One region of the Bacillus vallismortis genome, then DNA from elsewhere that is predicted to be linked to it. Evidence: predicted binding sites of a transcription regulator. Region 1 holds the regulator's gene; the other holds the start of a gene.
What was found. The regulator Rex, encoded in region 1, represses fermentation and respiration genes when NADH is low (regulators of the CRP and FNR family bind a similar motif). The targets are predictions, from matches to a motif close to TTGTGAAATATTTCACAA.
Positions count from the first base shown of each region.

Region 2: a site for Rex is predicted at 4,311-4,328, ahead of BV11031_RS20890 (YwiC-like family protein). Genes of this name have one in related genera too.

Region 1 is NZ_CP026362.1:2,868,372-2,883,738, reverse strand. Features, by position in the region: gene BV11031_RS15210 (ABC-F family ATP-binding cassette domain-containing protein) at 1-1,687, opposite strand, end outside; gene moaC (cyclic pyranopterin monophosphate synthase MoaC) at 1,813-2,325, shown strand; gene BV11031_RS15200 (redox-sensing transcriptional repressor Rex) at 2,322-2,969, shown strand; gene tatAY (sec-independent protein translocase protein TatAY) at 2,991-3,164, shown strand; gene tatC (twin-arginine translocase subunit TatC) at 3,171-3,938, shown strand; gene BV11031_RS15180 (YdiK family protein) at 4,168-4,359, opposite strand; gene BV11031_RS15175 (CPBP family intramembrane glutamic endopeptidase) at 4,356-5,090, opposite strand; gene groES (co-chaperone GroES) at 5,329-5,613, shown strand; gene groL (chaperonin GroEL) at 5,660-7,297, shown strand; partial or broken gene BV11031_RS22970 (abhydrolase domain-containing 18) at 7,862-8,200, shown strand; gene BV11031_RS22965 (alpha/beta hydrolase) at 8,345-9,034, shown strand; gene BV11031_RS15150 (carbohydrate kinase family protein) at 9,378-10,340, shown strand; gene BV11031_RS15145 (PspA/IM30 family protein) at 10,550-11,233, shown strand; gene BV11031_RS15140 (TFIIB-type zinc ribbon-containing protein) at 11,299-12,324, shown strand; gene BV11031_RS15135 (TPM domain-containing protein) at 12,324-13,094, shown strand; gene BV11031_RS15130 (SPFH domain-containing protein) at 13,126-14,082, shown strand; gene BV11031_RS15125 (potassium channel family protein) at 14,120-15,133, opposite strand.
Region 2 is NZ_CP026362.1:3,941,260-3,956,626, reverse strand. Features, by position in the region: gene BV11031_RS20900 (nitrate reductase subunit alpha) at 1-3,362, opposite strand, end outside; gene BV11031_RS20895 (cyclic nucleotide-binding domain-containing protein) at 3,778-4,254, opposite strand; gene BV11031_RS20890 (YwiC-like family protein) at 4,398-5,117, shown strand; gene fnr (fumarate/nitrate reduction transcriptional regulator Fnr) at 5,150-5,866, opposite strand; gene narK (nitrate transporter NarK) at 5,966-7,153, opposite strand; gene argS (arginine--tRNA ligase) at 7,289-8,959, opposite strand; gene BV11031_RS20870 (YwiB family protein) at 8,956-9,384, opposite strand; partial or broken gene BV11031_RS20865 (subtilosin A family bacteriocin) at 9,698-9,826, shown strand; partial or broken gene albA (subtilosin maturase AlbA) at 9,961-11,265, shown strand; gene albB (antilisterial bacteriocin subtilosin biosynthesis protein AlbB) at 11,320-11,481, shown strand; partial or broken gene BV11031_RS22735 (ATP-binding cassette domain-containing protein) at 11,478-11,621, shown strand; partial or broken gene BV11031_RS23430 (bacteriocin biosynthesis protein AlbG) at 11,615-11,716, shown strand; gene BV11031_RS20850 (YncE family protein) at 11,723-13,096, opposite strand; gene BV11031_RS20845 (YncE family protein) at 13,136-14,509, opposite strand; gene BV11031_RS20840 (YncE family protein) at 14,550-15,367, opposite strand, start outside.

The sequences.
Region 1 (15,367 bases):
AGGAACGTTTGGAGTCAGACTTTATCGAAGCAGGCGTTTTTTCGGCTTCTTCTTGCTGATTCATTTTTTCCAGTTCAAGCTGTTCTGTTTTTTTCTCCGTATAATAATCGTAATCTCCCAGATACTCTTCTATATGGTTTGAGGAAAGCTCAAACACTCTTGTGGCGATTCTGTTAATAAAATATCTGTCATGTGAGACAAATAACAGTGTGCCCGGATAATCAATCAGCGCGTTTTCGAGGACTTCTTTGCTATCTAAGTCCAGATGGTTTGTCGGTTCATCAAGAATGAGAAAATTCGCTTTTTGAAGCATCAGCTTAGCAAGGGCCAATCTTGCTTTTTCGCCCCCGCTTAATGAATGCACGGGTTTCAATACATCATCTCCGGAAAATAAGAAGTTTCCGAGACAAGTTCTGATTTCTTTCTCCGGAAGCCCCGGATACTCATCCCACAGTTCATCAAGGACACGTTTAGCGGAAGTCAGCTCAGCCTGCTCCTGGTCATAGTAGCCGACACTGACATTCGACCCATATGAGATCGTTCCTTGATCTGGCTTCAGGGTGTCCATTAATGTTTTCAGCAATGTCGACTTACCGATTCCGTTAGGGCCGACAAGCGCAGCGCTTTCTCCTCTTGTGAGCATGAACGACACTTCCGTTAAAAGCGGAGGCTGGTTTTCATAGCTGATTGTGAGATCCTGAACACGCAAGACTTCGTTTCCGCTCTGTTTTGTAATATCAAAATGAAAGCTTGCGGATTTTTCATCGCCGAGCGGTTTTGACATGACGTCCATTCGCTCAAGCTGCTTTCTGCGGCTTTGCGCTCGTTTTGTGGTAGAGGCTCTCGCCAGATTTCGGTCTACGAAGTCTTGGAGCTTAGCGATTTCGTCCTGCTGCTTTTCATATACTTTCAGATCTTTTTCATATTGCGCGGCTTTTTGGTCGAGATAAGCGCTGTAGTTGCCGTGATATTTTTTGCTTTCAGCTCTTGATACCTCGTACACTTGGTTTACCACTTTGTCTAAAAAGTAACGGTCATGCGAAACGATCATAATGGCGCCTGAATAGCCTTGCAAATAATGTTCAAGCCAGGTTAGTGTGTCAATATCCAGATGGTTTGTCGGCTCATCGAGAATGAGCAAATCGGGCTGTGTTAATAGAAGCTTACCTAGGGCCAGCCTTGTTTTCTGGCCTCCGCTCAGGCTTTGGACCTGTGTAGAATCGTCAAAATGGCTGAAACCAAGGCCGTGCAGCACAGATCTGACATCCGCTTCATATTGATAGCCGCCTTTATCTTTGAATTCCTGCTGAAGCCGGTCATAGGTTTTCATAATGCTTTCCAATTCATCCGGATCAGCTGCCGCCATTTTTTCTTCCATCGTCCGCATTTCTTTTTCCATTGCTTTCAAGTGGTCAAAAACAGTCAGCAGCTCTTCTTTTATGGTAAGCTTAGAATCCAAGCCCGTATGCTGGGCGAGATATCCCATTGTCATATCTTTCGGTTTAATGATTTCGCCCTTTTCATACGATAGCTGGCCTGCGATAATTTTAAGCAGCGTGGATTTACCCGCGCCATTTCGACCAACAATGGCAATGCGATCACGATTTCTGACTTCCAGCTTTATATTGTTTAAAATAGTATCAGCACCAAATGATTTGGACAGCTGATTAACTTGTAAGATCATCATATTATTTCACCTCTGCTATAATAAGTTAAGTGTAGCTTATCAATCAGAAGTCAGCAAACAATACATTGGCCGAATAAGACATAGAGAAGAAAATAGTGTATGATCTTTTTAAGGAGAGTTTGAATATGAATGGATTTTCTCATTTTAATGAACAGGGACGAGCCCAGATGGTGGATATCAGCGAAAAATCTTCGACTGTCCGTACTGCGGCGGCTGTTTCAAGCGTACACATGAAGCATGAAGTGTACGAGAAAATACAAAGTCACGATATCGGTAAAGGAGATGTATTGGCTGTTTCGCAGGTGGCAGGCATTATGGCCGCAAAGCAAACGTCCAATATCATTCCGATGTGCCATCCGCTATCACTGAGCGGGGTAGACATATCGTTTGACTGGAAAATAAAAGAAACAGAAGTTATACTTCATATAAAAGCACAGGTCAAAACGAAAGGGAGTACAGGTGTGGAAATGGAAGCGCTCACTTCTGCATCGGTGTGCGCTCTTACTGTTTACGATATGTGCAAGGCTCTTGATAAAGGGATGGTCATCGGCCCTACTTTCTTGCTTGAAAAGACAGGCGGGAAAAACGGTGACTTTAAAAGAGAACTATCCGAGTATAATGTGGAGGACCAAAAATGAATAAGGATCAATCAAAAATTCCGCAGGCGACGGCAAAACGGCTGCCGCTCTACTATCGCTTTTTAAAGAACCTGCATGCGTCAGGAAAACAGCGTGTATCTTCCGCTGAACTCAGTGATGCCGTAAAGGTTGATTCCGCCACGATTCGCAGGGATTTTTCCTATTTTGGAGCTCTTGGCAAAAAAGGATATGGATATAACGTGGATTATTTGCTGTCTTTTTTCCGCAAAACGCTTGATCAGGATGAAATGACAGATGTCATCTTGATTGGTGTCGGGAACTTGGGAACGGCATTTCTTCACTATAATTTCACAAAAAATAATAACACAAAAATTTCTATGGCTTTTGATATAAATGAGAGTAAAATAGGAACTGAGGTAGGCGGTGTGCCCGTCTATAATCTTAATGACCTTGAACAGTATGTAAAAGATGAATCAGTTGCCATTCTAACAGTGCCAGCAGTTGCCGCTCAGCCCATTACAGACAGATTAGTCGCGTTAGGGATAAAGGGTATTCTTAATTTTACGCCGGCCCGTTTGAATGTGCCGGACCACATTCGAATTCACCATATAGATTTAGCTGTAGAGCTTCAGTCACTTGTCTATTTCTTAAAGCATTATTCAGTTTTGGAGGAAATCGAATAGAGGGAAAGGAGGAGCCCACATATGCCGATCGGTCCTGGAAGCCTTGCTGTTATCGCAATCATTGCTTTGATTATCTTCGGTCCCAAAAAGCTGCCTGAACTGGGGAAAGCAGCTGGAGACACACTTCGTGAATTCAAAAACGCTACTAAAGGATTAACGAGTGATGAAGAGGAAAAAAAGAAAGAAGATCAGTAAGTAAGGATGACAAGAATGAAAGTGAATCAAATGTCGCTGCTGGAGCATATTGCTGAGCTTCGAAAACGATTGCTGGTTGTGGCGTTGGCCTTTGTCGTTTTCTTTATCGCAGGGTTTTTTTTAGCGAAGCCGATTATTGTATATCTGCAAGAAACAGATGAGGCGAAAGAGCTGACGCTTAACGCGTTTAACCTGACAGACCCGCTTTTTGTGTTTATGCAATTCGCGTTTATCATCGGAATTGTCCTGACCTCGCCGGTGATTCTGTATCAGCTTTGGGCTTTTGTGAGCCCGGGCCTTTATGAGAAAGAGCGAAAAGTGACGCTCAGCTACATTCCAATCTCTGTTTTGCTGTTTTTAGCGGGCTTATCCTTTTCATATTATATTTTATTTCCTTTTGTGGTTGATTTTATGAAGCGAATCTCTCAAGACTTGAATGTCAATCAGGTGATCGGAATTAATGAGTATTTTCACTTTCTCCTGCAGCTGACAATTCCGTTCGGCTTATTGTTTCAAATGCCGGTCATCCTCATGTTTTTGACCAGGCTTGGAATTGTGACTCCGATGTTCTTAGCGAAGGTCAGAAAGTATGCGTATTTTGTGCTGCTTGTGATCGCTGCCTTGATTACGCCTCCTGAGCTTTTGTCTCATATGATGGTCACTGTTCCGCTTTTGATCTTATATGAAATCAGTATTTTGATATCGAGGGCCGCTTATCGGAAAGCGCAGAAAAGCAGCGCTTCCGATCAGGACGTGTCTTCCGGGCAATCATAAAAATCCATTTCTCATGTGAGAAATGGATTCAGCGTGTTGACAAACCCTCGCATTCGTTGTCAAGCCTGTGCGTTGGTGCTCACGAATTAAAACATTCGCTCCGCTCCAATGCTCGCTTTTCCTAGGCTTCAAGGGTTCTCAATCACGCTGAAAAATGACAAAATCCTAAAACGAAAACCGTTTTAGGATTTAATTTCGAATCCATTTCTCTCCGAGAAATGGGTTTTCTTTATTTCTGGTTCTTTTTGATTTTAAATGAAAAGGCGAACATCTTAAATGAAATGCTGATGTTGTAGGCGGCGAACACCATCAGCAGGATGGAGTAGAATGACCACATGCTGCCTGGCGAGCTTGCGGCAAGATAAGTAAAGATGCACCCTACGGCAAAATAGATCATTCCCCAAACGACCGGGTTTCTCATGAAAATAATCCTCCAATAATCAATTGCATTTGTGTGCTCTGCTGTTCAAGATACTTCTGAACAGGCTCAAGCTGCATGATAACGACAAACGTATTCATCATGACATGGGCGAAAATCGGCACCCATATCCGTTTTGTTCTGGCATACAAGAAGGCAAAGGTAAAGCCCATTGCTGTATAAAGAAGAAGGTGTTTCAAATCAGCGTGAACAATACCGAAAATAATCGAGCTGAGCAGTCCTGCAAAAAAGAAATTCGTTTTTTCATAAAGCGCGCCGAAAATGATTTTTCTGAAGATAATTTCTTCTAATATTGGCCCGACGATAGAAGAAACGATCATCATGAGCGGAACTGCCTGAATGACTTTCAGAATGGCTTGAGTATTTTCTGATTCTCTTCCAATGCCGAATACATAATATTCTATAGAGCCTGCTATTCCTTGAGAGAAAAGGGCAATGAAAAAACCGGCTATCGCCCACAGGATAGAAAGCCCGACGGAGTCTTTCCGGCCGTTTCGCAGTGTTGTTTTTGGAGCCGTTCTCAGAATGAGCAGAACGACAACGAGACAGGCGATAAAGCTGATGACGGACCATAATCCTTGTGCGTGCAACATATTCTCCTTGGTAGGCTGTCCTCCGGCATAACCGAATTTATATAACAATGGAATCCCGATTAATGCGGAAAACTGCATGACGATGTATGTCAAAATAATAAACCAATACTGTTTTCTCAAATGGTATGTACTCCTTTGTTAAATGGGTTTCATTCATCTACAGCTATTGTAACATAATCGGAACGGAGGGTGAAAAAGCTAAGGGATGAGGGGCTCGAAAAGAATCATGAAAGCGTGAAAATTTTTTATCTTATCACTTGAAATTGGAAGTGAGATTCTTTATTATAATAACTGTGTTAGCACTCTTTAGAGCTGAGTGCTAAAATTACATATTCATACTATTGAGGAGGTTATTACATTGTTAAAGCCATTAGGTGATCGCGTTGTCATTGAACTCGTAGAATCTGAAGAAAAAACTGCCAGCGGAATTGTGTTGCCGGATTCTGCAAAAGAAAAACCGCAAGAAGGCAAAATCGTGGCAGCTGGTTCAGGTCGCGTGTTAGAAAGCGGAGAGCGCGTTGCTTTAGAAGTAAAAGAGGGCGACCGCATTATCTTCTCAAAATACGCAGGTACTGAAGTGAAATACGAAGGTACTGAATACTTAATCTTACGTGAAAGCGACATTTTAGCTGTTATCGGCTAATTCTTAAATAAACAACTACTTAAAAATTCGAGGAGGTCTTGTAAACATGGCAAAAGATATTAAGTTTAGTGAAGAAGCTCGCCGCGCAATGCTTCGTGGTGTCGATGCACTTGCTGATGCTGTAAAAGTAACTTTAGGACCAAAAGGACGCAACGTGGTTCTAGAGAAAAAATTCGGTTCTCCGTTAATCACAAATGACGGTGTAACAATCGCAAAAGAAATCGAGCTTGAAGACGCGTTTGAAAACATGGGTGCTAAGCTTGTTGCTGAAGTAGCCAGCAAAACAAACGACGTTGCCGGTGACGGTACAACAACTGCAACAGTTCTTGCGCAAGCAATGATCCGTGAAGGCCTTAAAAACGTAACAGCGGGCGCTAACCCTGTAGGCGTGCGTAAAGGTATGGAACAAGCTGTAAACGTTGCGATCGAAAACCTGAAAGAAATCTCTAAACCGATCGAAGGCAAAGAGTCTATCGCTCAGGTTGCTGCGATCTCTGCTGCTGATGAGGAAGTTGGAAGCCTTATCGCTGAAGCAATGGAGCGCGTAGGAAACGACGGCGTTATCACAATCGAAGAGTCAAAAGGCTTCACAACTGAGCTTGAAGTTGTGGAAGGTATGCAATTCGACCGCGGGTATGCGTCTCCTTACATGGTAACTGACTCTGATAAGATGGAAGCGGTTCTAGACAATCCTTACATCTTAATCACAGACAAAAAAATCACAAACATTCAAGAAATCCTTCCTGTGCTTGAGCAGGTTGTTCAGCAAGGCAAACCATTGCTTCTGATCGCTGAGGATGTTGAAGGCGAAGCGCTTGCAACACTTGTTGTGAACAAACTTCGCGGCACATTCAACGCAGTTGCTGTTAAAGCTCCTGGCTTCGGTGACCGCCGTAAAGCAATGCTTGAAGACATCGCTGTCCTTACTGGCGGAGAAGTCATCACAGAGGATCTTGGCCTTGACCTGAAATCGACTGAAATCACACAATTGGGACGCGCTTCTAAAGTTGTAGTTACAAAAGAAAACACAACAATCGTTGAAGGCTCTGGCGAATCAGACAAAATTTCTGCCCGCGTGACGCAAATCCGCGCTCAAGTGGAAGAAACAACTTCTGAATTCGACAGAGAAAAATTACAAGAGCGTCTTGCGAAACTTGCTGGCGGCGTAGCTGTCATCAAAGTGGGCGCTGCGACTGAAACTGAGCTGAAAGAGCGTAAACTTCGCATCGAAGACGCCCTGAACTCCACTCGCGCAGCTGTTGAAGAAGGCATCGTATCCGGTGGTGGTACAGCGCTTGTCAACGTATATAACAAAGTCGCTGCAGTTGAAGCTGAAGGCGATGCTCAAACAGGTATCAACATCGTGCTTCGCGCGCTTGAAGAGCCAATTCGTCAAATCGCGCACAATGCAGGTCTTGAAGGATCTGTCATCGTTGAGCGCCTGAAAAACGAAGAAATCGGCGTAGGCTTCAACGCTGCAACTGGCGAATGGGTAAACATGATTGAAAAAGGTATCGTTGACCCAACAAAAGTGACACGTTCTGCACTGCAAAACGCTGCGTCTGTAGCGGCTATGTTGTTAACAACTGAAGCCGTTGTCGCTGACAAGCCAGAAGAGAATGCCGGCGGCGGTGCTGGTATGCCTGATATGGGCGGCATGGGCGGTATGGGCGGCATGATGTAAAACCGACAAAAAACTCTTGTTAAACAAGGGTTTGTCGGCAACGGACGTCATTTTTGATGCCCATTTGGTGCCATTTATAGATTTTCGAGGCTTCTCATGAGTTCATTGAACTTGTGAGAGGCTTTTTTTTCTGTCTATTGTGGTTTGATTTTTTGAGCACTGTTCTATATCGATTTTCAATTGTTTTGTTAAACGGTAGGCAACCCCCATATGGATTATTCAATTGACCAAAATACAAAATTCTGGTTCCTGCTTACGTCTTCTTTGACAAACGGCTTACTGTAACTTCATTAAACTGCGTTGCTGTTATGTTTATAAAAGGGTTTGAAAATTATTTGTTTAAACTGTTGTTACCTCTCTGTTTATTGCAGACAGGAGACCATATTGGTATACTGTCGTACGACAAAAAAAGACCCAGTTTATCTAAATAGTGCCACCAACACTCTTATACGGTTTCCTCTAAGAAAGTCCTGTAAAAGAGAAATCCTGTTAAAATGTCTATTTGTTTTGCTTTTATAGCTACTAAAAGACGATGTTTTCCTTGAATAAGGAAATCGTCTTTTTATGTTAAATATAAAGAGCCACAGAATAATGACATCTGATCCCCAAAAATCCCTTATCGATGGAGTTAGATTCTTTCAGCAACATCATGATAAAATCAGTTCCTACTTTATGGAGACAGACAACCCAATTATCAACTCTGATATTAATTTTTTTATGATTATCAAGGAGGACTTAATCGTGCATTTCTCAAAAATGATAGATCGTTTGGCTTTATATGATTTACATAGAAAAAGAAGCAAAGATAAACATTTTTCTGCTGCTTTTAAAGCCGATGTAGATGATAGAGAGGAATTTTACACTGCAGATATAGCTGATGTTTCAATTGATTTGAATGAATCTAAAAAAAATTATAGGGTTGGAACATTTAGTTATGAATCCTTACTTCAATCTGGAAATCCTGTTAATGATACTTTAGAAGGGGAGTTTTTTGTAAACGACGATGATATAGATCAACCCAATGTCATCTTTGTACACGGCTGGCGCATGGATTCGTACAATAGGATCAAAAAAATATTTCATAATCGTATTTTAAACGATTTAGGCTGGAACATGTATTATCATTCTCTTCCATACCATTTTGAAAGAGAACCGGAAAATTCCCTGTATAGTGGAGAATTGATGATTAGTGCAAATATTGAGCGTACAATTGAATCGTCAAGACAGGCCGTTGTAGATTTACGAGCGTTCATTCATTGGATAAAAGCAAATAAAAAAGGCCCTGTTATCATAGTGGGAGTAAGCTTAGGAGGATGGGTCACTAATCTAATTGCTACCCTAGAATCTCAAATTGATGTAATGGTATCCATCTTTTATGCCAATCGCCTTTCTTATTCGATATGGAACACGATCCCAGGTAAATACATAAGAGAAGAATTAGAACAAAATGGTGTGATCTATGAAGATTTAATAAAATATTGGAAGATCACAGATCCTAGTCAAGCCTTGCCGAAAGTGAATAAAGATAACATTCTGCTGATTTCTGCTAAACATGATCAGTATATTGACTTAAAAGATGCAGATTATTTATGGGAAAGCTGGGGGAAACCCACAAGATATGTCTACAATTGTGGTCATTCAGGTATTGTTCTTTGTCGTAAAAAGCTGGCAAGTGATACGCTTTCCTTTATACGAGAAAAGATATATAAGGAAAAAACTAGTTCAGTATATTTGTAGACCTTAAATGAAATGAATTTCTTAATAAAGATACCAAGTAATGCTACCTTTTTTATATTAATAAGTTTATAAAAGTCAAAAAAAGTCCCTTCGGTAAAGGACGGGGCTTTCGTTTAGGAGAGGCTCAGTTTCAAATGATTTTAAACCATGTATACCCGGAAATAACTCTTAGATATATAGGGATTACGGAAAAAAGATATGAAATCATCATCTCTGAGCTGGAACAAAGATCTGCAAGCTACATATATATAAAATTTGTAATATTCAATGTAAACGCTTGTATTTATGGCAGAAAGTAATATACTGAAACTGTAATCTATCATATATAAATGAGTGTGATCATATGAGTAGTCAATCTGTTGTTTGTATTGGGGAATTGTTAATTGATTTCTTTTGTACCGATGTGGATGTTGATTTAATGGAAGGGCGCCATTTCTTGAAAAGTGCCGGGGGTGCACCGGCGAATGTGTCGGCGGCCATTGCCAAGCTGGGCGGAGACGCTGCTTTCAGCGGAAAAGTAGGCATGGATCCGTTTGGGTATTTTCTGAAGCAAACATTAGACGCCGCACAGGTGGATACTTCCATGCTGGTCATGGATGAGAAAGCGCCTACAACGCTTGCGTTTGTTTCGTTAAAGCAAAATGGGGAGCGTGATTTTGTTTTTAATAGAGGCGCGGACGCTTTGTTTACGCTGGAGGATATTGACCAGGATAAAGTAAACGAAGCGAAAATCCTTCATTTCGGCTCAGCGACGGCATTGTTATCAGATCCGTTTTGCTCAGCCTATTTGCAGCTGATGTCGATTGCGAAAGACAATGGGCAGTTTATTTCGTTCGATCCTAACTATCGTGAGGATTTGTGGAAGGGGAGAATGTCGGAGTTTGTCAGTGTCGCAAAAAGGGCGATTGCTGTAAGTGATGTTGTGAAAGTCAGTGACGAGGAGCTGGAGATCATCAGCGGTGCGAAGGGTCATGAAGAGGGCGTGGCGATTCTTCATGAGATCGGAGCGAAAATGGTTGCTGTGACACTTGGGAAAAGCGGGACTTTTCTTTCGAATGGGAAGGAGAAAGAAGTCATTCCGAGTATTCCGGTTACATCAATTGACTCAACAGGAGCAGGGGATGCTTTTGTCGGCGCGGTCTTATATCAATTGGCCAACACGGATCAGATTCAATCTGTAGATGCTGATTTTGCGAAGCTGCGGGACATTGTATCGTTTGCCAATAAGGTGGGCGCTCTTGTGTGCACGAAAATTGGAGCGATTGATGCGTTGCCCAGCATGAAAGAGCTTGAAGGTTCTCTATAAAATATTGAGGATGTTTCTTGAAAGTCTTTGGACTTTTGGGAGGCATCCTTTTTTATATGTTGCACCGAAACATTACATTTCAGGTAAAAAGTTATGTATTTTTCTTTTGAAATGTCATTTTTTATTAAAAAAATGAAACTTTTAACGGTAATAAATAGTATATTTATAAGGGTTTCATTTATTAGATAGATTTAGGAGGAAACGACATTATGAGTATCATTGGAAGATTCAAAGATATTATGTCGGCCAATATCAATGCTTTGTTGGACAAAGCTGAAAATCCAGAGAAAATGGCAGACCAATATTTAAGAAACATGAACAGTGATTTATCTAAGGTAAAAGCGGAAACTGCAGCTGTTATGGCTGAGGAGAAAAGGACAAAAAGAGAATGTCATGAGTGCCAGACAGACATGGAAAAGATGGAAAGCTATGCGATGAAGGCCCTGCAAGCGGGGAATGAGGGCGATGCGAGAACATTCCTTGAAAGAAAAGCATCTTTGGAATCAAAGCTTTCTGAGCTGCAGACGGCGAATCAAATGGCTGCAGCCAATGCCGCACAAATGAGAAAGATGCATGACAAACTCGTTTCTGACATTGGAGAGCTGGAAGCACGCAAAAAGATGATCAAGGCGAAGTGGGCAGTAGCGAAAACGCAAGAAAGAATGAACAAGCTTGGCGCTTCTGTTTCGAATACAAGCCAATCAGTGTCTGCATTCGGCCGAATGGAGGATAAAGTAAATCAGGCGCTTGATCAGGCGAATGCGATGGCTGAATTGAACAGCGCTCCGCAGGATGATATTGCTGATCTGACTGCTAAGTATGAAACTGCCGGTTCAAGTCAGGTAGATGATGAACTTGCGTCGTTAAAAGCGAAAATGATGCTTGATAAATAATACATAGGAGGCCGCAGCTTTCGGCTGCGGCACCATTTCAACATAAGATGTGAGAGGGAACAGTAATGATAATATCTTATAAGTGTCCGAATTGCGGCAGTGATATGGCATTTGACAGTGAATCCGGTTCGTTATCCTGCGGCAGCTGCGGAAGACAGGACAATATTGAAAGCCTTCCGAAAGAAAACATTGCGGCGCGGTTTTCTGATGATGAAGCAAAGGAATATCAATGTGAAAACTGCGGCGCTGTTTTGATCACGGAAGCTGAAACGACAGCAACGACGTGCAGCTTTTGCGGAGGTGCGGCTATACTTGCTGATCGTTTATCTGGCCATTTGGCGCCGGCGAAGGTCATTCCATTTACAATCAGCAAACAAGAAGCGGAGCAGGCATTTCGAAAGTGGTGCAAAAAAGGCCTTTTGACACCAAAAGGTTTCATGTCAGCCGATCGCATTAAAAGCATCACCGGCATGTATATCCCGTTTTGGATGTTCGATTTAAATAGTGAAGTACAGGTGAAAGCGAACTGTACCAGAGTCCATCGGTATGATGAAGGAGATTATATTCGCACAGAAACGGAGCACTTTGAAGCGTTTCGTGATATTAATCTCGATTATTTGAAAATCCCTGTCGATGCCTCTGAAAAAATGAATGATGAATTAATGGACAAGTTGGAGCCTTATTCATACGATCAGCTGAAGGACTTTCAAACGGCATATTTGGCCGGTTATATTGCTGAAAAATATAATTATACCGATGAAGAGCTTTTTCCTAGGGCAAAAGAGAAAATCAGCAGTTTTATTGATTCATACATCCATTCTACTTTTTCCGGATATACGTCAGTTAATGTAAGGGACAAACATATTCAAACGAAGAATGTGAACAGCTTTTATGTTTTGCTTCCCGTTTGGATGGTCAGCTACGATTATGAAAGAGCAGAGCACATCTTTGCGATGAACGGGCAAACGGGAAAGGTTGTCGGAAAGCCGCCGATCAGTTCAGGAAAAGTGGCGGCATGGTTTAGCGGAATTGCAGGCGGGACATTTTTTGCATTGAAGCTCGTCTCATGGATGATGGGAGGCGGATTTTGATGCGGGGATTTTTAGGGAAAGCGATTTTTGTTGTGCTGGCTGTCTTCGTGGTGATGCCTTTACTCGGGTTCGAAGCGGTGAGAGCTTCTGAATCACAGCAGCATGTATATGACCATGCCCATCTGTTAACAAAAGCAGAAATCGGAAAACTTGAATCTCTCTCAGCGGAGCTGGGTGCAAAGAGGGACACTGATTTCATCATTATTACGACAAAAAGCACAAACGGTGAAGATATTGCCGATTATGCCGGCGATTTTTATGATCGTTACGGAAAAGGGAGTACAGCTATTTTAACGGTTGATATGGCGGATCGAGAAGTATACATCTCGGGCTACCAAAAAGCTGAAAAGTATCTGGACAACAGCAGACTAAACAGCATCAGAAATACGATTTCATCTGATTTATCAAATGAAGATTATTTCAACGCTTTTCAAACATATATTCAGCTTTCCTATAAAGGTATGGGCATAAAACCGGGAATCAATCCCGACAGCGTGTTCTTTGCTTGGTGGTTTCAGCTGATTGCTGCCATCGCAGTCGGAGGCATCGCGGTTTCCATCATGCTTTATCATGCGGGTGGAAAAGTAACGGTTAATGGGAATACATATATGGATCATCGTACGTCCGATGTGATTGATCAATATGACACTTATATCAGAACGACTGTAACTAGAGAAAGAAAACCATCAGACAAAGACAGCGGCGGCGGTGGCGGTGGCGGTGTTACGAAAGGCGGCACGTCATACAGCGGAAGCCGCGGCAGTTTCTAAAAGGTAAGAATTAGAGAAAGGGAGAGGCGTAATGTCGTTTTTCAGAAATCAATTAGCGAATGTAGTAGAGTGGGAAGAATTTAGAGATGATATGATTTTTTATAAATGGAACAATCGTGAAATCAAAAAAGGGAGCCGTTTAATCATTCGTCCTGGACAGGATGCCGTCTTTTTGAGCAATGGCAGGATTGAAGGGATTTTTCAAGATGATGGCGATTATGATATTGAATCAGAAATTATTCCATTCCTTTCAACATTAAAGGGCTTTACATTTGGGTTTAACAGCGGCATGCGCGCCGAGGTGCTGTTTGTCAATACGAAGGAATTTACCGTGAGATGGGGAACAAAGCAGGCGATACATATTCCGGCCGCGGGAATGCCTGGCGGGATGCCGATCCGCGCAAACGGCACTTTTCATGTGAAGGTGCAGGACTATATCAGGCTGATTGATAAAATCGCTGGCGTGAAGGATCAATATTTTGTTGAGGATATTAAAATTCGGATCACTTCTATTCTGGATCAGCTTCTCATGAAGTGGATCACAAGAGAAGGGAAGGATATGTTTAATCTCCAAGCCAACGCTTTTGACATTGCGAAGGGAATTCAAGAAGACTTAGATATGCAACTAATCGGCGACGGAATGACGATCACTGGTTTTCAGATCATGAGCTTTAATTATCCTCAAGAGGTTCAGGATATGATTACGAAGAACGCTTCCTACGGTATGGTTGGGGATGTGAACAAATATCAGCAACTATCAATGACGGATGGAATGGCATCCGGAAAAATGAGCGGAGGCGGAGCGGCTTCCGATATGGCTGGAATGATGATGGGAATGAATATGGCCAATCAAATGATGAATCAAATGAATCAGAACCAGCAGGCACAGCCATCAGGCAACGGGAATAAACCGAATTTCTGTCCGAACTGCGGAACAAAAACCGGCGAAGCCAATTTTTGCCCGAATTGCGGCCAGAAACTTGTATAAGAATCAAGTCCGGAGTGATCTAATACTCCGGACTTTTTTAGGTGTGATCCATTGACTGCCCCTGAACAGGCCATTTTCGGGCACCGGCTTGGACAATGCCCAGCAGCAATTGACGCCGTTCCTGTAAAGATTGGATAGCCGTTTGGAATGTTTGCTTTGATAAAGTGGCTATGCCTTTTTGTTGAAGCTTTGTGATGTCTGGTTCCGGCGGCGCTTGTTCCGCTGAATGGATATAGGCGTTATGAACGGTATCCAAGTAGTTTTTAATGCTTGAGCGGGTTTCTTTGATGTGAAGCTGGTTTGGCTGATATTGTTCAGGAATGCCGTATTTCAAAATGGTTAATGCTTCATCCAATACAGTGACAGCTATAATGGATGATTCCTGGCGCTGCGTGCTATGGTAAAAATGAAGGATAGGGAAGGCGTAATGCTGAGCGGTCAGCTTTCCCAGATCTGATGAGATCGTGACAAGAAGAAAATCAATGTCGTGAAAATCTTTGCCGTTCCATGCATTCTGTACAATTTCAGTTCCGTCACGCCCCACGCTTAATACACTTTGGGCAAATGAGCGCTTCTGATTAACGGCACTTAATACGGAAATCAAATAGGTAACAGAAAATGTGATGGTCAGCAGGCCATGAGCGGTTTCTATGACCGTGATGAGCTTCCATAGGTCTCCGTTCGGTGCGAGGTCGCCATTCCCTAATGTAAACATGACATAACCGGTAAAATAAATTCGGTCTGACCAGGACGCCGGTTCTTTCGATTGAGTGTCCATGAGTGAGTGGGGGGCACTTGAGAAAATCAAAAACCACCCGCCCCAAAATAAAATGATCCATATCACTAACGTCAGGCATAACAGCAGAGGGCCTGCCGTGCTGAGAACCTTTGCGTTGTCTCCACTGATTTTGCGAAAGCCTTTCCACAGCCATGCTGACAAACATCTGGTGATCGGGCCTGCGCCGCTCTCTAACCATAATGTGGTCCATAAAAAATCAATCATCCCTGCTGTTAACAACAAAAGGCCTGCAATGACATAAACCTCATTCAATTTTGTTGCCTCCTCTTAACCAGCCATCTTTTCTTTTCTATTTCCTTTTACCTTCAGTCTGAAACAATTGTTCCCATGTTTGATAAGAAAGTCATTGAAGAATAGAAAAACAGAAGAAGTTACCCAACAGTTACTCATCCTGTCGTTGAGAGCGGATAAACAGAAACTCACAGGAACTATTACGAGATTGCCTCATTTTCACATAGAAAAAAGTTCATTTTCCCCTTGAATTGA
Region 2 (15,367 bases), 1.1 Mb from region 1:
TCCGTGTCCTCTGCATCATCTTTATTCATCCACACGGTCGGCCCGCCGCGGAACAGGGTAAGCATCGGCAAAGAATCAAAATACATGCTGTGGACGGACCATTTATTATGCGGTGTCAAATAATTGAGGACGATTTCTTTTCCCTCTTGATCAGGCCGCTTGCTCAGAAACGGACGGTGCTGGAGGATCGGTTTAAATGTCGCCATCGTTTCACCGAATTCCATCATCAGTTCATGATCGACATAATAAGATTGCCTTCCGGTCAGGGTTCGCCACGGGATTAATTTTTCTACGTTCGTCGTAAACGGCGAGTACCTGCGTCCGCCTTTTTCCGAGCCGGTAAATGCCGGAGAGGTGATGACCGTTTTCGGCTGGGCTGTAATTTGTTCGAACGTAAAGCATTCTTCCTCTCGTTCTTCCGCCAGGTCTTTTAGCTTCAGGTTTGTGATCTTTTCAAGCGATTCCCATGCTTTCACGGCGACTTTTCCATTTGAAGTGGACGATAGGGTTAAAATCGCTTCTGCCGCCTGCTTCGCTTCACTTATATTTGGACATCCCTTGGCGACACTGTCCGTTGAGATGTCTCCCAGTCTCTTTTTGAGTGATTCATATTCATCAGCTATCGACCAGCTCATCCCTTTTGTTCCGCTCGGTTTTAATCCGGCGTGAGATCCGAGCGCGGTCATTTTATGAAAAATGTGCTTGTAATCCCGTTCAACGACATGGATGTTCGGCATCGTTTTTCCCGGAATGGCTTCACATTCGCCCTTGCTCCAGTCATTGATTTTGCCTAACGGCTGAGCCAATTCCTGCGCGGTGTCATGAAGAAGCGGCGTCGCGACTACTTCTTTCACAGGCTCCATATCGACTTCTTCTGCCAGATCGGAAACGGCTTTCGACAGGGCTTTGAAAATATCCCAGTCTGACTTCGATTCCCACGGAGCCGAGATCGCCGGAGCGAAAGGATGAATAAACGGATGCATATCTGTGCTGCTGAGATCGTGTTTTTCATACCATGTCGCCGCCGGCAGCACGATATCAGAATAGAGTGCCGTACCAGCCATTCGAAAATCAAGATTGATTAACAAGTCGAGCTTTCCTTCCGGCGCTTGCTCCCGCCATTTGATTTCTTCGGGGCGGATGCTGTCGCTGTCGTCATTCATCAAGCCATTCGTCGTTCCCAGCAAATGCTTGAGAAAATACTCATGCCCTTTTCCTGAGCTGGAGATCAGATTTGCCCGCCATACGAAGAGATTTCTTGGGAAATTCACTTCATTGTCGGGATCTTCAATCGCGAATTTCAGCTTTTTCTCTTGAAGCTGTGAGGCCACGTACGCCCCAACTTCTTCAGGTGTTACTGCCCCCGCTTGTTCAGCTTCCTTGTAAAGGTCAATACCGTTTTGATTGAATGTCGGGTAAGACGGAAGCCACCCTAAACGCGCTGCCAGCACATTGTAATCGGCGTGATGCTTATAGCGGGATGACGCAGCGATCGGTGAAGCCAAGTCACTGATCGGCTGGTCCTCATATCGCCACTGATCTGTCGCAAAGTAGAAAAACGAGGTGCCGTTTTGCAGCTTGGGCACGCCCTCCCAGTCTTTTGCGTTGGCAATCGTCTGCCACCCTTCAGCGGGACGGAGCTTTTCCTGCCCTACATAATGGGCCCATCCGCCTCCGTTTACACCTTGGGCGCCTACCAGCAAAACAAGATTTAACACCGCCCGGTAAATCGTGTCGGAGTTGAACCAGTGGTTGATCCCCGCCCCTACGATAATCATGGAACGGCCGTCTGTATCGATCGCATTTTGGGCAAACTCTCTGGCTATCTTAATGACGGCTTCTTTTTTGATTCCTGTCATCTGTTCCTGCCATCCAGGTGTAAACGGCTCAGGATCATCATAAGAGGCAGCTGATTGATCGCCGATGCCCCGGTTTACGCCGTAGTTGGCCAATATTAAGTCAAATACGGTCGTGATACAAACCTCTTCGCCGTTCAGATCCAGTTTTTTAATCGGCAAATCCCGCTCAAGCACTTTGTTGCCGTCATTTGAAAAATAAGGGATGCGCACCGTGCCGATTTCGTCCTCTATTCCGAGTACAGAGAGACGGGGTTCTATCGGTTCCCCGGTTTCTTCATCGACCATGTGCAGGTTCCATTTCTGCTGCCCGTCCCAGCGGGAGCCCATTGTCCCTTGCGGTATGGCAAATGCGTTTGTCTTCTCATTCCAGACCGCAGGCTTCCACTGATCATGCTTTGTCTTCCGGCCAATGTCCTTCGCATGCAGAAACCGCCCCGCTGTGTATACGCCATTTTCTTTCGACAGGGTGACGAAGAACGGAAAATCTGTGTATTGCTTCGCATAGTCAATGAAACGTTCCGTCTCTTGGTTCACGTAAAATTCCTGCAAAATGACGTGGCCCATAGCCATCGCAAGCGCTCCGTCAGTCCCTTGGCGGATACTCAGCCAGTCATCCGCGAACTTTGAGGATTCCGCAAAATCCGGACTGATCGAAATAACCTTAGCGCCTTTATAACGGGCCTCAGCCAAAAAATGCGCGTCAGGCGTTCTTGTTAACGGAACGTTGGAGCCCCATGTCATGATATAGCCTGAGTTGTACCAATCACTGCTTTCCGGAACGTCCGTCTGGTCACCCCAGATTTGCGGGGACGCCGGAGGAAGATCCGCATACCAGTCATAAAAACTGAGCATCGGTCCGCCGATTAAAGACATAAACCGGGAGCCTGAGGCATGGCTGATCATGGACATGGCCGGAATCGGAGAAAAACCGACATTCCGGTCAGGCCCGTATTTCATGACGGTATAGAGCAGAGAGGCTGAAATCAGCTTCAGCACCTCCGGCCATTCAGCGCGCACAAAACCGCCCTTCCCTCTTGCCTGTTTATAGGACTTTGCTTTTTCAGGATTTTCAACGATCGATTTCCAAGCATCCAATGGATTTTGATGGGCCTGCAGTGCTTCCCGCCACAAATTGATCAGCACACCGCGCACGTATGGATATTTCACACGAAGCGGGCTGTAAATATACCAAGAAAAACTGGCCCCTCGCGGACAGCCTCTCGGTTCGAAATCAGGCATATCAGGGCTTGTTGATGGATAATTCAAGTTTTGTCCTTCCCATGTGACAATTCCATTTTTCACATAAATATTCCAGCTGCAGGACCCCGTACAGTTGACGCCGTGGGTGGAGCGGACGACTTTGTCGTACTGCCATCTGTTTCTGTATACATTCTCCCAATCGCGATCTTCGCGGGTCGTTTGGCTATGTTGATTTGAATGGTGTTCGATAGGAGAGAAATAGTTTAATCTCCTAAACAACGGACTCATTTTCTTTTTCTTCATGAGCGTTCACTCCTTCCGAGTCAGGTAATGCTAAGTTCACTATAAACAGAGAAAGCGTGTTTCCTTGTGAACTATGTCACACACTTTGTTTTTTTCACAAAATGTTCACATTGAGAAGAAGGAACAGACTTTCACAGGACGTGATGACGGCGGCGTTCAGGCAGGACCTGAGTCATGAACCGCCTTTCATTCAAAGATCAAAAAAACCGGTTCTTTTTAAGAACCGGGCAGATTGTTGACAAAGTCATAAAACGGTTTTCGTTTTATGACTTTGTCATCTTTTCAGCGTGATTGAAAACCCTTGAAGTCTAGGAAGGGCGAGCATCGGAGCACAGCGAATGTAGATATTCGTGAGCACCGACGCGCAGGCCTGACAACGAATGCGAGGGTTTGTCGACACGCTGACCGGTTCTTTTTAAGAACCGGGTTTGGCGTTTTCATCCTGTGATGTGTGCAGATAACGCAAAAATAATTGATAGGAACAAAAAACATTTTGCTGTAGCATGGCCAAAAAGTTCATTTGCAGCTGCGGATGGTAAGACATCATTTTTTTAAATATGTAATAAGGGATATTGAGAATAAGAACGTCTGAAGAGACATTGACTGAGATAAAAGGCGATAAGTACAGCCCTCCTTTTTCATCAACCGGAAACACATCGCCTTTTTCCCACAGCGCAACGGTTTTCGATCCTTCCGGGAGCCTGCTGTCCATCAAACGGACACTGCCTTTTAATACGACATAAACGGATTGACAATGAAGAAAGGATGAAGACTGATCAGATGAGCCGCTAATCAACGTCCCGTTTTTCAGCAAGGTTTCAACAATGGACACAGGCACTCCATTAAACATAGGAAGTTGTTTCAGAAATAATAAATAGTCACACTGATTCATAGGAAAGCCTCCTGTGCTAAGGATAGCTTTAGTGTAGCCCGATTAAGCCTGTACAGCAGTGATGTATTTCACAGCCTGTATGATGAATGTCACTAATCGAAAGACTGTCTCTATTTATAATTAAATAAAAAAGGAGGATTTCGATGAAGACGATGATTCCAAAACAGCACGGCGCGTGGGCCATGCTTCTGATTCCATTTTCACTCGGGATGGTCAAGGGCGGTCCCGTTTTCTGGCATATTCCGCTCTTCCTAGGGTGGCTTTTCCTTTATTTGACGGTCTATCCCGTCACCCTCGCCTTGAAGAAGAAGCAGATCAAACTTTACCAAAAGTGGATATGTTACTACGGTGTTTCGGCCTGCTGCTTTTTGATGATCTCCATTTTTCATAAACCGGCACTCATCTGGATTGGCATTTCGTTATTGCCGCTTTTTCTCATCCATGTGTGCTATGCCCGCCGTAAAAACGAACGAGCATTAGTGAATGATATTGCGGGTGTCTTGTTCTTTTGCTCAGGGGGGCTTGCGAGCTGCTGGCTTGGGACAGGAATCCTTGACGGCAGGGCTTGGTTTATATTCTTGCAATCTGCTATATTTTTTATCGGGAGTTCCTTTTATGTAAAGTCGGTGATCCGGGAGAGAAAAAACAGCACTTTTGCATACTGGTCATGGGGATACCACTTGCTGCTCCCCTTTTTATCCGCTCTTCTCGGAGCCGGATGGGCATTTCTTGCTTTTATCCCAAGCAGTTTGCGGGCTTGGTTTTTTTACGGAAGAGATTGGCCCGTGAAAACGATCGGCATTCTGGAAATGGTGAATGCCTGCTTCTTTTTTGCCGCCATGTGCCTAGCAATCACAAGATAAAAAACCAAGGACCGCCGGCGGCCCTTGGTTTTTCAATCAATATTGCAAATCTCCAGCGGACAATTTTCACACTCAATTTCACATCGTAAATAGTCCCGCTTGTGCAAAATAATTTTTCCGGATTCGTCTATCGAAATCACCCCTTGTTTGCGGAGGTCTCCCAGCATACGGTTGACGCTTTCCCTTGCCGCCGCGCAAAACTTTGCCAAATCCTGATTTGTCAGCGCGATGTTAATCAGAATGCCGTCGCTTCGTTCCACCCCGTAGCTGTTTGATAAGCGGATAAGGGTGGAGTAGAGCGCCCCCTTTTTGCCGTGAAGAAGCAGATCCCTGATCTTAGACTGAATTTTCCGGAGATGGGTGCTCATCCATTTCATAAATTCAAATGTCAGAGCACCGTTTTGAATGAGTTCCTTTTCCAGCTTGTTTTTATTAATGACGAGCACCTCGCCATCCTCTAGCACCTTTGCACTGAGCATATATCTCGGTTCTTCAGTGAAAAGTGTTAATTCCCCGACAATATCATTTCTTTGGCAAATTCTAAGGGTCAGATCTTTTCCGTCAGATGTCAGTTTGCCGATTTCAATGAGTCCTGATTGAAGCAGATACAGTTCTTCTGCATCCATTCCTTCTCGAAACAAATACGTGTGTTTTTCCATTTTTCTTTTCGTACTGATCGATTCCAGCAATTCAAAGAGATCGCTGGACAGAAGATCACTATCAGATGGTCGAACAGAGAGAATATTCATGAGCTCACCTCGAAGAAAGTCACGTTGCGTATGTTTATTGTAACGTGAATTGTTTTGCACCCATCAAGAAAAAACTAACAATCTTGTGAATGCCCAGTGTTAGCTGATGCTCTGGCTGTTTCTCTCCGTGTGTGCTTTCATTCTTTCCTGCCAATACATCCATATGACAAGGACAAAGCTGGCTAACGCCACTTCCGATAGCGCCATAAAGCCGATCGCGTATTGGCCTGTGGCCTGAAAAACACTCGCCAATATCAGCGGAGGGAAAAAACCGCCTAATCCGCCCATGGCAGACACAATACCATTGGCAATCCCCGCTTGCTTCGAAAAATAAAAAGGCACCAGTTTAAAAACGGTTCCGTTTCCTATACCTGAGCAAACTGCCACCGTTAATGACCCAAACGTATAAAGGCCGATCGTCGGCGAGAACGATAAGATAATGCCCGATAACGTAAGTCCCGCAAAAACAACCATCAGGATGCGGAGCGGGCTCATCTTATCAGCCAAAAATCCGCCCGCAGGCCTGAGCAGCGTAGAGACGGCAATAAACCCAGCCGTCCGCAAACCGGCGTCCGCAGGGTTCAGCCCAAAGTGCTCTACCAGAAAGTTCGGGAGATAAATGGTGAAGGCGACAAAGGCGCCAAACGTAATAAAATAAAACAGACTCAAAAACCACAGAACTTGATTTCGGTAAACGGTTTTGATTTGGGCCTTTATGGAAACATTCACTTTCTTCTCATGCCGATCGCCGAACAAAACATGCAGCAATGCGAAAACAGCCAGCAGAACCATATACATTTGCACGGTTGCTTTCCATCCCGCCGCTTGGGCGATAACCGGCGCCGCAAATGTGGTAATCGCGGTTCCGATGTTTCCGGCCCCGTAAATCCCATTGACGAAACCGTGCTTTTCTTTCGGATAATATTTCGGAAGGGATGTTACCCCAATGGAGAAAACCGCTCCTCCGATCCCTAAGAAAAAACCGCCCGCGATTAAATCAAACAGGGAATCCGCGATACTGATCCAAAACACCGGAAACAAAAGCAGGATGAAGCTGATCATAAACATCAGCCGCGCGCCAAACCTGTTCGTTAAATACCCTAAAGGAATGCGGAGAAGCGATCCGAGGATGACGGGAATCGCCGTCACCAAAGAAATCTCGCCTTTGCTTAAATGAATATCTAATGTGATTTGGCTAATGAGTGATGAAATCAGCACCCAAACCATAAACCCTGCCACCAAGCTTAATGACTGTAACGATAATTGGATATGTTGACGGTTGAACATTCGGCTTGCCCCTTTCAATGATTCAATAATCAGTCCTATCATACAAAAACTCGGCAAACGGGTTTGTGAATTACATCACACGTTTTACGCATAAAAAAAAGGACACAGTCCGAAGACTTTGTCCTTTTTTTATGATTACATTTTTTCCGGAGCCGATACGCCGATCAGCTGAAGCGCATTGTTCAGCGTAATTTGCGTTGCCTTCATTAATGCAAGGCGCTCGCGGCTTTTCTCTTCATTTTCAGGGTCGATGACTTTCTCTGCGTTATAGAAGCTGTGCAAAGCAGAAGCCAGATCATAAATATAATTTGTGACGCGGTGCGGAATTCGTTTTTCCGCCGCTTCCGCCACCGCTTCCGGGAAGCCGCCGATTGTTTTCAGCAGATCATATTCTTTTTCTGATTGAACATGGCTGAAATCAAGATCCGCCGCCGGCTTAAGTCCCTGTTCTTCCCCTTGGCGAAGCATGCTGCAAATACGGGCATGAGCGTATTGTGCGTAATACACAGGGTTTTCGTTAGATGTTGATACAGCAAGATCTAAGTCAAAGTCCATATGCGTATCGGCACTGCGCATCGCAAAGAAGTAACGCACGGCATCCAAGCCGACTTCTTCAATCAGGTCGCGCATCGTTACCGCTTTACCCGTCCGTTTGCTCATTTTCATTTTCTCGCCGTTTTTGTAAAGGTGAACGAGCTGAATGATTTCGACTTCAAGCGTTCCTTTTTCATAGCCCAGCGCTTCGATTGCCGCTTTCATACGCGGGATGTAGCCGTGGTGATCGGCGCCCCAAACATTAATCAGCTTATCAAAGCCGCGGTCAAGCTTGTCTTTATGGTATGCGATATCAGGCAGCAGGTACGTGTACGTGCCGTCCTTCTTAATCAATACGCGGTCTTTATCATCGCCGAACGTCGTGGAGCGGAACCAAGTCGCGCCGTCTTCTTCATAGACATGGCCTTTTTCGCGGATCGCTTCAAGCGCCTTGTCGATTTTTCCGTTTTGATACAGCGATGTTTCGGAATACCACACATCAAACGGCACACGGAAGTTTTCCAAGTCCTTGCGAAGCTTTTCCAGCTCGTATTTTAGGCCGTATTCACGGAAAAACGCGAGGCGTTCGCTTTCGTCTTCGTTGACGAAACGGTCGCCGTATTCCTCTGCGAGACGCTTTCCGATCGCAATGATATCCTCGCCGCGGTAGCCGTCCTCCGGCATCGGTTTTTCCAAGCCGAGCGCTTCAAAGTAACGGACTTCCACAGAAAGCGCCAGGTTGTTGATTTGGTTTCCGGCATCGTTAATGTAGTATTCGCGGCTCACATCGTAGCCCGCTTTTGAAAGCACATTGCACAAAGAATCGCCGACAGCCGCACCGCGCGCATGGCCAAGGTGAAGGTCCCCCGTCGGATTCGCTGATACAAATTCTACTTGAACGCGCTCACCGTTTCCAATATTCGTTTCCCCGTACGCTTCTCCCGCTTTTAACACAGACGGAATCAGCTTCGTTAAATAGTGATTGTTCATATAGAAATTAATAAAACCCGGGCCGGCGATATCCAATTTTTCAATCGAAGCCTTTCCTTTATCAAAATGAGCGACAATCTCTTCAGCGATTTGGCGCGGCGCTTTTTTTGCGACTCTCGCCAGCTGCATCGCCATATTTGTTGAATAATCGCCGTGTGTTTTATCTTTCGGTGTTTCTAAAACGACATTCGGAATCTGGCTTTCTTCAGCCAACCCCGCTTTCAGAACGGCCGCTTTGATTTCTTCTTTCAGCACGTCCTTCATTTGTTCCGCAATGTTCATGCGTGAGTTCCTCCCTCATACGTGATCGTCATATGATGTAAATGCTGCTGCTCGTCTCCGACATGCATGTCATATGCGATACTGATACGGCCTTTTTCTTCACCGAGATCAGATTGAATCGATATTGTGCTAGTTTTCAGCTCAAGCTCACCAAATGACATTTTATATTTGGCAATTGTGGAAGCTCCCGTTACGAAACGCTGATTCATTTTGACAGCGCCTGACCTCATGACCAGCACTTCGCCTTCGCTTACTTTCACAATTGTTTTTACTTTGCCTAAGTCGTGTTCTTCATAATAAGATAGATACACTTTATTTTGTTTAACATAGTAAAATCCGGTGGTGCGGAATTGGATGACTTCCTGGTTTCCGTCATCTCCGATCACAGATTTCACATGGAGTGTTATCGGTGTCTCTTGCTTCATTTTGACACGTCCTTTTCATCATTCCACTTTGACTTGAATAGTATAATCATTCGGTTTGTAAACTTCAACTGCTTCTATCTTACCATCATTGCTCATCAGATTTGAAGATAAACCTCATAAAAAGCATTTCCTTAATAGAAGAGAAAAGCATATCATTAGTTACCTTCAAAAAAAGTTATACTTTTCCGAAATCTATTGTTTCCATTTCACATTTTCTTCAAAATATATGTATTGAATTGGTAATTTGTTAGTTTTATGATAAAAGCACAACATAGATCTGTTAGAATAACAAAAAAAAGGGAATACCCAATGGTTGAAAAAAGCTGTCATTGCAGAAAACAAAGGTTGTGCGACATGCTCGATCGGAGCCGTTTGTCTAGTGGACGGCTTTATCCCTGATTTTGAAATTGGCGGTGTTACAGGTCTATTCGGTCTATGGGGAATAAGTTCTCCAAAAGGGCATAGTCTTTCTGCTATGTCCTTTTTAAGTAATTACAGTTTTTAACTACATGCTACCTCTTAGTTATACATACACAATCGTTTTTCATTTGAATCATATGTATAGGGGATGGTATTTTGTTTACAGAACGTATATTTCCATTTATTAATGAAAATGTAAGAGTGCACCAGTTTCCTCAGGGAGGCGTGTTAGAAATCGACTACTTGCGCGATAAAGTTTCCATTTCTGACTTCGAGTATTTGGATCTTAACAAAACGGCTTACGAGCTTTGTATGCGAATGGATGGGCAAACAACAGCTGATCAGATTTTGGCGGAGCAATGCGCCGTCTACGATGAATCACCGGAAGACCACAAAGACTGGTTTTACGACATGCTCAACATGCTTTTGAACAAGCAGGTCATTCAGTTTGGAAACAAGCCCGGCAGCCAAGCAATCAACACGAGCGGAAGCGATGAATTTCCGATGCCGCTGCACGCCACCTTTGAGCTGACGCATCGCTGTAATTTGAAATGCGCCCACTGTTATTTGGCAAGCTCGCCGGAAGCGCTCGGCACCGTGTCGATTGAGCAACTCAAGAAAACGGCTGATACGCTGTTTGACAACGGTGTATTGACATGCGAAATCACAGGCGGAGAAATCTTTGTCCATCCGAACGCCAATGAGATTCTTGACTATGTGTGTAAAAAGTTCAAAAAAGTCGCTGTCTTAACGAACGGAACACTTATGCGAAAAGAGAGCCTTGAGCTATTAAAAGACTACAAGCAAAAAATCATTGTCGGCATTTCTCTCGATAGTGTCCATTCCGAGATCCATGACTCCTTTAGAGGGAGAAAAGGCTCTTTTGCCCAAACTTGCAAAACGATAAAATTGTTGAGTGACCATGGGATATTTGTCAAAGTTGCCATGTCCGTTTTCGAAAAAAACATGTGGGAAATCCATGATATGGCCCAAAAGGTCCGGGATCTCGGGGCAAAGGCCTTCTCTTACAATTGGGTTGATGATTTCGGAAGAGGCAGAGACATGGTTCAGCCCACAAAAAATGCCGAGCAGCACCGCAAATTTATGGAATACGAGCAACATCTCATTGATGAATTTAAAGATCTGATCCCGATTATTCCTTATGAGAGAAAACGTGCGGCAAACTGCGGCGCTGGCTGGAAGTCCATCGTGATTAGCCCGCTCGGAGAAGTGCGTCCGGGCGCGCTCTTTCCGAAGGAAGTTTCACTGGGGAATATTTTTCATGACTCATATGAAAGCATCTTTAACTCTCCCCTCGTCCATAAATTGTGGGAAGCGCAGGCGTCGAGGTTCAGCAAGCATTGCATGAAAGACAAATGCCATTCAGCGGCTATCGCGGAGGCTGTTATTTAAAAGGGCTGAACGCTAACAAACTATCCCCGGAAAAACATGTGCTCCTAGGCGAAAAATGAACGAGTAGAAGACGTGGTCCAGCTTATGTAGGAGGGAAACGATTTGTCATCAGCACAAAGAAGACTTTTACTGTATCTCCTTTCATTTATCTTTGTCATCGGCGCAGTCGTCTATTTTGTCAAAAGCGATTATCTATTTACAGTGATTTTCATTGCCATTGCCATTCTTTTCGGAATGCGCGCGCGGAAGGCTGACTCGCGATGAGCAGTTTGGATATACACGATGTATCCGTTTGGTATGAACGGGACAACGTCATCTTAGAAAACGTAGAATTACATTTAGAAAAAGGCGCTGTTTACGGATTGCTTGGGGTAAACGGCGCCGGAAAACAACATGAAGTGAACTGCTGTTCCTAATCATCCTAGCGGCGATTCAGCAAATCGGACTATCCATCTATAAGCACATCTCTGACCGCGGCCCCGCTTCTTTTGAGCTGTAACAGCTTCTACATCGCAATCGCGGACGGACCCGCGCCAACCGGGATCACCGTCACGGCTGTATAATCACTTGTGCGGTATACGGTCACAGTATTGTCATCGGGCTGTGCCGCGTAAATGTACTGATTGTCCGGCGTTACGGCGAGGTCAATGGCGCCGGGGAGAGAAACACTCGCGATAATTTCGTTTGTGGCTGTATTGACGACAGTGAGATTATAAATGAGAGACGGATCGAAATATGGTTCTAGAAGATAAGCTCGTGTACTGTCAAACGAAAATACAATCGTCCTCAGAACATCGAAAAAACGATTCAAATTACCTTCCACGCTTAAGGGTGACAAACTGATCTTTGTGACAACCTTTGGCCATAATTCACTATTCATCACATACGCAAAGTCTCCGTCATATGACATTTCAATTAAACTTGGATATTCTAACTCATTCACGAGGCTGCCAACAAGCTGGCCTGTATTCACATCATATTGATCAACTGACCAACTACTCGTATTGACGGTATAGACATACTGTCCATTTGGATCCAAAGCAAAGTCTATGGAACCGGGCACTGATATGACATGAATCACTGATTGCAAGGCCATGTTAATCATATAAATTGAGCCAGCGGCCATCACATACGCGAATTCGTTTGTTGGATCAAATTCAATCGTTCTTGGCCCTCCTCCAACAGTAATAGTATTGATAATCGTTAGTGTTTTGTTATCAATTACTGAGACAAGGTTGGTATTCCCATGGAGGACATACGTGTATGCTTTATCAAAAGTAACACCTAAATTAGTCGGGACAGCAGAAAATGGAATGGTTTTTACAACAGTGTGTAATTCTGCATCAATAACGGAAACCGTGCTGTCTCCAGTATTGGCTGTAAACACGTAAGAACGTATCTCCTGCTCCGGTACTAGAATGATCGTTCCCGTTACAGTCAGTGGATTTCCATAAAAAGGCGGAACAATCACGATATGTTCTACTGTGACTTGGCTCAGATCAGGACAGTCCTCAGCCTGTTCAGAATAATAAACCATTTGATCAATTTCCGCTGTCTCAATCTTGGAGATCGCTGCCTCTCCCTGTCCATATTCATTCCGTACCGGTTCAACACTGACTAATAATTCAATCGTCCCTTGAAGGCGAATGCCATATTCAACCCCTGTTTCGGTTAAACATGGTTCACTGATACATGCAAGATTACCAGTATTCCACGTCACATTCCCAACCGCCTCAGCCGGATCAACAGTAAAACCTGGCGGCACTTCAATAGGCACTTGAAATGACACTTCTCGGCTGACCTCTTCCTCACAAAAACATAGACACTCTAGCTGATTTAAACGGGCCTTTTTATTAAGAGAGAATTCACCCTTCTTCATAGTCCTTCACTTCCTTTGAGACTTTTTTCAATCAGTATTTTATATCTCAATTGCCATCGGCCCGCCAACAACGGTGATTACCGTTTCAACAGATAAATCGTCAGTGCGATAGACGGTTACTGTGTTTTGCTCTGGCTGCGTGGTATATATAAACTCCTGACCAGCTGTTAGCGCGAAATCACCGGCACCAAGAAGATCGGCATCGGCAATCTCTGTATAGGTGGCTGTATCAAACACATAGAGTCGTTCTGGAACAAGCAAATATACTCGTGTACTGTCAGATGAAAAGATCATTTTCGGACTTCCAAGGAACAAGTCGCTAAGTAAATCCTTTTCCTCAAACGTATTTAAATCAATCACCCAAACGTAACTCAAATTCAAATCGTTTGGTTCTCTTGTCGTCACATAAGCAAACTGATTGTTTGGTGCTATGGCCATGTTATTAGGAGAATACAATCCAGTCAGAACCCCTGCGCTCGAACCGGTAACGAGATCAATTTTATTAATAGATCCGCTTGCATTATCCACTACATAAGCAAACTCTCCAGTTGTATCGACCGAAATACTTGCCGGCAAAACAGCAACATTGCCAATCACACGGTCTATTGATTTAGTTTCTGTATTAATGACATAAACGGCATCTGACGAATTGGTTAACACATATGCAAATGCACCGGCAGGATCAAACGCAATTTGAAATGGTCTGCCCTCAACCGGTATGAATGCAGATGTTCTTAATGTTGTATTATCAATTACTGTTACGAGATCATAGTTATGATGCAAAACATAGGTGTATCGTTTATCTGGTGTAACTCCAAGCTCATATGGCGTATAAGGAACAGAAATGTTTTTGACCACGGTGTGAGTATTCGTATCAATGATTGTTACTGTCTTGTTGCTTTGATTAGCTGTAAACGCATAGGATCCAAGTTCCGGCTCAGGAACAAGAATCATTGTGCCTGTCACCGTTAAGAAGCTTCCATAAAACGGTGGAACAACGACAAGATTTTTTACCGTGATCTCACTAAAATCCGGGCAATCATCCGGTTCATCAGAATAGTAGACGACTTGATCAATCTCTGCATTGTGAATGACAGAAACAGCCCCGTCCCCTTGTCCATATTGATTTCGCACAGGTGAGACGCTGACGAGAAGCGTGATGGTTCCTTGAAGACGCATTCCATAGATCACCCCAATATCCTCAGTACCAGGTCCTATCTCTGTTAAGCACGGCTCGCTGACACAGGAAAGCTGATCTGTACTCCATGTAACCGCGGAGACGGCTTCAGCCGGATCAACAACAAACCCCTCCGGAACGTCAATCGGCACTTGAAATGGCGCTTCACGGCTGACTTCTTCATTACAAAAACAGAAACAATTTTCCTGTAAAGCAGAAAGATCATTCTTTTTCATGATTTCACATCCCTTTTAGACATGCACAATATACAGTTGGTTAAATCGCAATGTCACTCGGTGAAACGCCTAGCGATATGACAGTTTCCACAGAATAGTCATCCGTGTTGTATACAATGATGCTTTGCTCTATAAAACGAGTAGCATACAAAAATCTTCCATTTGGGGTAAACGCAAAATCTCTTGCCGATTGCGGAAGATTTCCTATTACGCCTGCACCGCTTGGACTGACGGAATATAGATTGTGAGTGAAATCATCAAACAAATACAACCCTGATCCGCTCTTAAACATTTGATACTCACCCTCATACTCCAGCTCTTGGGTGCTACTGATCGTAAACGTATCTAAATCAATAATCGTCAAATAATTTAAGAAGTGATCTTGTTCTAATACATAGGCATACCGCTCCGGCGGCTTTGTTTCTATGGAATTTACAATAAGCCCTCGTTCAATTGTTCCTGTAACTTCACCGGTAGATAAGTCCACTTTTTGCACTAAACCAAAATCAAGAACATAGGCGAACAACTCATTGGGATCAATTGCAATATCATACCCTTCAACAGGAATAGACCTTTCTACAGTTGACGTTTCCATTCTAATCACATAAATGGCATTACCGGCGAGAACATATGCGAAATCATGTTCAGGCATAAATCGAATAGTTTCAGGCGGCTGATCCAGCAAAATAGATGCTGTCACTGTCAATGTGTCATAATCAATGACAGAAATCAGATTATTGTTGGGATGTAAGACAAACACAGAGCTTTTATCTGGAGTTATTTCAATACCTGTCGGCCGGTACGGAAGAGCAATCGTTGTCACAACACTATGAGTGTTTGTATCAATCACAGAAACTG